Regions from separate parts of the Microbacterium horticulturae genome, predicted to be linked through region 1. Evidence: riboswitches for the same ligand, from Rfam matches in the RefSeq annotation. Region 1 holds a riboswitch; the other holds the start of a gene.

Region 1 (3,440 bases):
GTCGGGGTCGGGTCAGGCATCCGGCCACTCCACGCCCAGCCCCTCGACCTCGTTCTCACGCAGGTACTTGCGGACCACGGGGCACAGCGGCACGACAGTCTCGCCGCGGGCGGCGATGTCGGCCAGCGCGCCCGCGACCAGGGCGCCGGCAAGCCCCTGTCCGCGGAACGATGGGATGATCACGGTGTGCGGCATGCGCAGCCGTCCCTCGCCGTCGGGCTGGATCTCGGTGTAACCGGCCAGCTCGCCGTCCACAGCGATCGTGTACCGGGCGTTCTCGTCGTCGCGCTCGACGGTCGTCTCAGCCATCGGGGCTCCTCTCGTCGCTGGCTCCAACGTACGGAGGGCGGCGTGTGTTCCGCCAGAGGCTGCGGGCAGATGACCCGGCTCAGTGGTGGAAGAGGCGCAGCCCCGTCTGCACGCGCGCGATGCCGAGCTCCATACAGGCGGCCTCGACCTCGTCGGCACGGGTCGATCCGCCCGGCTCGACGATCGTCGTCACGCCGAACTCGGCGGCATGGTCGACGTTGTCGCGGAAGGGGAGGAAGCCGTCTGACACCATCGTGACGCCGGTCAGCTCGCGCGCCCACGCGTCGCGCCACAGCGGCTCGTCGTAAGCGGACAGGGCCTGGTCGCCGAACAGGCGCCCGAACTCCTCAAGCTGCAGCCGGGTCATCTCGTGGCCTGCGAAACGGATCTGCCAGTTCACGCGGTCCTGGCGCTTCATCCCCTCGATGACCGGCAGGTCGCGCACGAGCGGGTGCCGGCGCAGCCACCACACGCGCGCCTTGGAACCGGCCAGCCGCACGCAGTCGACGCGGTTCTGCTGCCCCGCGCCGATGCCGATCGCCGCGCCGTCTTTAACGAACACGACCGAGTTGGACTGGGTGTAGCGCGCGGCGGCCATGCCGATCAGTGCGTCTTCGCGGACGTGGCGCTCGAGGTCGTCGGGGAGGGCTGCGGCCAGGTCTGCGGCATCCCGATCCTGGATCAGCGTGGCGCCCATGATGTCGCGGCGCTCGCGGGTCGGCACCTCGGCGTCGGGATCGACTTCGAAGACGAGGAACTTTCCGCCCCGCTTGGCACTGAGCACCTCGAGCGTGCCCTCGTCGAAGCCGGGGGCGATCAACGCATCGCAGATCATCGTGCGCAAGAACTCGGCCGTGGCCGCATCGACCGGACGCGACAGCGCGATCACGTCGCCGAACGACGACTTGGGATCGGCGTCGCGCGCCCGCACGTAGGCGGAGAGCAGGCCGTCGGCGCCCTCGAGGTTCCAGGTCTCGCGCGCGGTGTCGTCGACGAGGCCGGCAACGGCCGCGCCGGCAGGGGAGACGTGCTTGAAGGATGCCGCGGCCGGCCGGCCCGTAACGTCATCGGCCTCGCGGACCAGCGCGTAGGCGTTCAGGGCGTCGAGGTAGTTGATCATCGACGGGGCCCCGTTGCGGATCGTGGGGCCGCCGGTGACAGAGGCTTCCTGGTGCGGGTTCATTCCGTAGCGCATGCGGGTGCTCCTGGTCGGTCGGCGCTGTCGCGTCGACGGTGGTCTCGATGGGCACCCAGGCGGGCGATGCCGGTCTTACTGCGCTCCCTGCCGGTGAATCCGGCCACGCCAGTCGCGTCTTCCAGGGTACTCGCTCAGGGGATGCCAGACATGTGAGGCAGACTCGAGGGGTGAACCCCTCCCTTCTCGACCGTGTGCGCGGTGCCGATGACGACGCCGTCTACGACGGGTTCGTCGGGTGGGCGGAGGGTCGCGGGCTGACCCTGTACCCGGCGCAGGACGAGGCCGTGATCGAACTGGTCTCGGGTTCGCACGTGATCCTGTCGACGCCCACCGGAACCGGCAAGTCGCTCGTCGCGATCGCGGCGCACGCGGCGGCCGTGGCATCCGGTCGTCGTTCCTTCTATACGGCGCCGATCAAGGCGCTCGTCAGCGAGAAGTTCTTCGCACTCGTCGAGATCTTCGGCGCCGAGAACGTGGGCATGGTCACCGGTGACTCGTCGGTCAACCCCGATGCGCCCATAGTGTGCTGCACGGCCGAGATCCTCGCGAACATGGCGCTGCGGCACGGCGACGAGACGCTCCCCACGCCCACTCCAGACGCCGCTGACGCGGCGCCCGGAGCCTCCGGGCGCGTGGGCCCGGTGGACCAGGTCGTCATGGACGAGTTCCACTTCTACGGCGACCCCGACCGCGGGTGGGCGTGGCAGGTGCCGCTGCTGCTCATGCCGCACGCGCAGTTCCTGCTCATGTCGGCGACCCTCGGCGATGTCACGGCGCTCGCCGAAGACCTCGAACGGCGCACCGAGCGCCCGGTTGCGCAGGTCACCGGCGTCGAACGGCCGGTGCCGCTGCACTTCTCGTACGAGATCCGGCCGGTGCACGAGGTGCTCGAACTGTTGCTGAGCGACCGCGAAGTACCGGTGTACATCGTGCACTTCTCGCAGGCCGCCGCCGTCGAGCGCGCGCAGGCGCTGTCGAGCATGAAGATCGCCTCGCGCGAGCAGCGTGATCAGATCGCCGAGGCACTGGGCGACTTCCGCTTCTCGACCGGGTTCGGCAAGACGCTGTCGCGACTCGTGCGCGGCGGTATCGGCATCCACCATGCGGGCATGCTGCCGCGGTATCGGCGCCTCGTCGAGACACTCGCCCAGCGCGGCCTGCTGCGCGTGATCTGCGGAACCGACACGCTCGGCGTCGGCATCAACGTGCCCATCCGCACGGTCGTGGTCACCGAGCTCGCGAAGTTCGACGGGACCCGGATGCGCCAGCTCACGGCGCGCGAGTTCCACCAGGTCGCCGGCCGGGCGGGACGCGCAGGCTATGACCCCTACGGCAACGTCGTCGTGATGGCGCCGGAGTGGGAGATCGAGAACGCGGCGGCGCTGGCGAAGGCCGCCGACAACCCCGCCAAGCGCAAGAAGATCGTGCGCAAGAAGGCTCCGACGGGCGCCGTCAACTGGGGCAAGGGCCCGTTCGAGAGACTGGTGGATGCCGCGCCCGAGGCGCTTGTGCCCCAGTTGCAGCTGTCGGCGGCCATGCTCATCAACGTCATAGCGCGCGGCGGCGACGTGTTCGCCCACGTCCGGTCGCTCGTCTTCGACAACCACCAGACCCGGGCACAGCAGTTCGCGCTGGCGCGGCGGGCGTTGGCGATCTTCCGCACGCTGCGCGATGCAGGGATCGTGGAGGTGTCGGGTTCCGACATCCACCTCACCGTCGACCTGCAGCCGAACTTCGCACTGAACCAGCCGCTGTCGCCGTTCGCCCTCGCGGCGATCGAAGTGCTCGACCCGTCCGATGAACGGGGAGCCGCCGGCTCGGGCCACTATGCGCTCGACGTCGTGAGCATCATCGAGGCGACGCTCGACGACCCGCGGGCGATCCTCGCGCAGCAGGAGTACAAGGCACGGGGCGAAGCTGTGGCTGCGATGAA
Region 2 (3,440 bases), 1.2 Mb from region 1:
ACAGCTGCGATGCGGGATCGCCGCCCACGAGCACCGTCGCGATGCCCGGCGTGACACCGCGTTCCTTGAGAGCTGCGACCCGCTCGGCCAGCTCCTGCTTGATCGCCGCGGATGCGGCCTTTCCGTCCAGCTTCACTGCGGTCATCGTGGTCTCCTCGAGTAGGGGTTCATGTTCGCCGCCCTCCTCCACCGTGAGAGTGCACCTGGTGGACGAGAGATAGGGAAACAACCTCTCCTTCGTCCACCAGCTGCACTCTCACCGAAAGAGGAGGGAGGGTGGATGCCGCGGGCCGCGGCGCGGTCGGCGAGTGCGGCCCAGCAGCATCCCCCGGACTACTGCTGCAGGTCGGGGTACAGCGGGAAGGCCGCCGTCAGCGCCGCCACGCGGGTGCGCAGAGCGGCGACGTCGGGGTTCGGCTTGAGCGCCTGCGCGATGACGTCGGCCACCTCGGTGAACTCGGCGTCGCCGAAGCCGCGGGTCGCCAGCGCCGGGGTGCCGATGCGCAGGCCGCTGGTCACCATCGGCGGGCGCGGGTCGTTGGGCACCGCGTTGCGGTTCACCGTGATGTGGATATCGTGCAGCAGGTCTTCGGCCTGCTTGCCGTCGATGGGCGCCTCGCGCAGATCCACGAGCACAAGGTGCACGTCGGTGCCGCCCGAGCGGACGGCGACCCCGGCATCCTTCACATCCTGCTGCGACAGGCGGTCGGCGATGATCGCGGCGCCCGAGATGACGCGCTCCTGGCGCTCTTTGAATTCCGGCGTGCCGGCGATCTTGAACGCGGTGGCCTTCGCGGCGATCACGTGCATGAGCGGGCCGCCCTGCTGGCCCGGGAAGACGGCGCTGTTGATCTTCTTCGCGATATCGGCGTCGTTGGTGAGGATGAAGCCCGAGCGGGGGCCGCCGATCGTCTTGTGCACGGTCGACGAGACGACGTGCGCGTGCGGCACGGGCGACGGGTGCACACCGGCGGCCACGAGGCCGGCGAAGTGCGCCATGTCGACCCACAGGTAGGCGCCGACCTCGTCGGCGATCTCGCGGAAGCGCGCGAAGTCGAGGTGACGAGGGTAGGCCGACCAGCCCGCGATGATCACCTTGGGCTTGTGCTCAAGCGCGAGGCGGTGCACCTCTTCCATGTCGATGAGGCTGGTCTCGGGGTCCACGCCGTAGGCGACGATGTCGTACAGCCGGCCCGAGAAGTTGATCTTCATGCCGTGCGTGAGGTGACCGCCCTGGTCGAGCGACAGACCCAGCAGCGTGTCGCCGGGGCGGGCGATGGCGTGCAGCACGGCGGCGTTCGCCGTCGCGCCCGAGTGCGGCTGCACATTGGCGAACTCGGCGCCGAACAGCTCCTTGGCGCGGGCGATGGCCAGTTCCTCGGCCACGTCGACCTCTTCGCAGCCGCCGTAGTAGCGGCGGCCCGGGTAGCCCTCGGCGTACTTGTTGGTGAGCACCGAGCCCTGCGACTGCAGCACCGAGACGGGCACGAAGTTCTCAGAGGCGATCATCTCGAGGTAGCCGCGCTGGCGTTCGAGCTCACGCTCGAGCACCTGGGCGATCTCGGGATCGACCTCCGACAGGGGGGCGTTGAAATAGCGGTCGGTCATGGCGTCTCCTCGACTCGGCAGTGCACAGCGGATCGGAATCACATCGGCCCAGGCGTGCGGTCGAATGCCGGTCGGTCGCTCCCCGGTGGTGGTCCACCTCAACGCCAGTCGCGACCCCCCGAGCATACCCGATTCCCGCCCTGGCACACGGTGTCAGAGTTTGTTAGCGTTCCTTACATGCCTGCCTTCGCACCCGTGCCGTGCCCCCGGATCCAGACAGTGGATGCCACCGCCGCCCCGTTCGCTCTCTCCGAGGCATCGCGCCTCGTGACCGTGCCCGCGGGGCGCGCGACCGCGGAGCTCGCCGCGGCCGCTCTGGCGCCGGTCGTCGGGCGCACGCTCGAGGTCGCCGACGACCTCCGCCCCGCCGACGGCGACCTCGTACTCGAGTACCTCGCCGAGGACACACCGGAGACGTACACGCTCACCGTCGAACCCACCCGCATCCGCGTTCTGGGCGGTGACGAGGCCGGCCTGTTCTACGGCGTGCAGACCCTCGTGCAGTTGCTCGCGGCATCCCCCACCATCCCCGCCCAGACCATCGACGACGCTCCCCGCTTCGCCTACCGCGGCGTGATGCTCGACGTCGCGCGCCACTTCTTCCCCGTCGAGGTCGTCGAGGGCTACATCGACCGGGCCGCGGCGCTCAAGTTCAACGCCCTGCACCTGCATCTGACCGACGACCAGGGCTGGCGCATCCGCATCGACAGCCGCCCCGAGCTGACCGACAACGCGTCGGGCACCTCCGCTCTCGGCGATCCCGGCGGGTTCTACTCGAAGGACGACTACGCGCGCATCGTACGGCACGCGGCATCCCGCCACATGATCGTCGTGCCCGAGGTCGACGCTCCCAGCCACACGCACGCGATCAGCCTCGCCTACCCTGAGCTCATGGAGCCCATCGTGCTCTCCGACCACATCCGCGAGGTCGTCGACGTCTACGGCGGGGGGATACCGGAGGCCGGGCGCCCCTACACCGGTTTCGCCGTCGGCTTCTCGGCGCTGAAGGCGCACGACGACGCGACCTACGCGTTCCTCGGCGACGTGTACCGCGAACTGGCCGAGATGACCCCGGGCCCGTATCTGCACGTGGGCGGCGACGAGGCACTGGGCATGAGCGACGACGACTTCGCAGTGTTCATGGACCGCGCGACGGCGCTGGTCTCAGACCTCGGCAAGACGCCGATCGCGTGGCACGAGGCCGGTTCGTCATCCGGGCTCTCGCCCGACACCATCGGGCAGTACTGGGGCTTCGTCACGCCCACCGACGGCATGGACGAGAAGACCCGCACGTTCGTGCGCGCAGGCGCCCGCGTCATCCTCTCCCCTGCCGACGCCATCTACCTCGACATGAAGCTGACCGCCGACAGCCCGACCGGCCTGACCTGGGCGAACGGACCCACCAGCGTGCACGACGCCTACGCGTGGGAGCCGACGGCGATCATCGACGGCATCGGCGAGGCCGACATCCTCGGCGTCGAGGCGCCCCTGTGGACCGAGACCGTGCGCACACCCGGCGACATCGACGCGCAGGCGTTCCCGCGGATCGCAGCGGCCGCCGAGGCGGCATGGTCGCCGGCCGCGGCCGCGGCCGTACCCGAGCGCACATGGGACTCGTTCCGCGCCCGCGTCGGCGCCCTCGGACCCCTGTGGCGTGCTCAGGGCATCGCCTTCGCCCCGGCCGACGAGATCGACTGGGCATGACATGAGCGTCGACCGCGTCATCCACTCCGCCCGCCTCGTCGACGAGGGCCAGACGACCGACGACGCCTGGGTCGCGTTCGAGGACGGCACGGTCGCGGGTATGGGCACAGGCGACGACTGGCGCAAAC

What was found. A riboswitch is a leader RNA that binds a small molecule or an ion and turns the genes downstream of it on or off. The one in region 1 is predicted to bind ZMP and ZTP.
Region 2: linked by a shared signal. The riboswitch ahead of glyA (serine hydroxymethyltransferase) and the one ahead of PU630_RS00745 (hypothetical protein) in region 1 are both predicted to bind ZMP and ZTP.

What each region holds. Positions count from the first base shown of each region.
Region 1 covers NZ_CP119108.1:151,889-155,328, forward strand. The annotation lists gene PU630_RS00735 (GNAT family N-acetyltransferase) at 1-20, opposite strand, end outside; gene PU630_RS00740 (GNAT family N-acetyltransferase) at 13-309, opposite strand; gene PU630_RS00745 (hypothetical protein) at 389-1,504, opposite strand; ZMP/ZTP riboswitch at 1,551-1,630, opposite strand; gene PU630_RS00750 (DEAD/DEAH box helicase) at 1,675-3,440, shown strand, end outside.
Region 2 covers NZ_CP119108.1:2,592,091-2,595,530, forward strand. The annotation lists gene PU630_RS12385 (bifunctional methylenetetrahydrofolate dehydrogenase/methenyltetrahydrofolate cyclohydrolase) at 1-145, opposite strand, end outside; gene glyA (serine hydroxymethyltransferase) at 334-1,608, opposite strand; ZMP/ZTP riboswitch at 1,648-1,730, opposite strand; gene PU630_RS12395 (family 20 glycosylhydrolase) at 1,786-3,312, shown strand; gene nagA (N-acetylglucosamine-6-phosphate deacetylase) at 3,314-3,440, shown strand, end outside.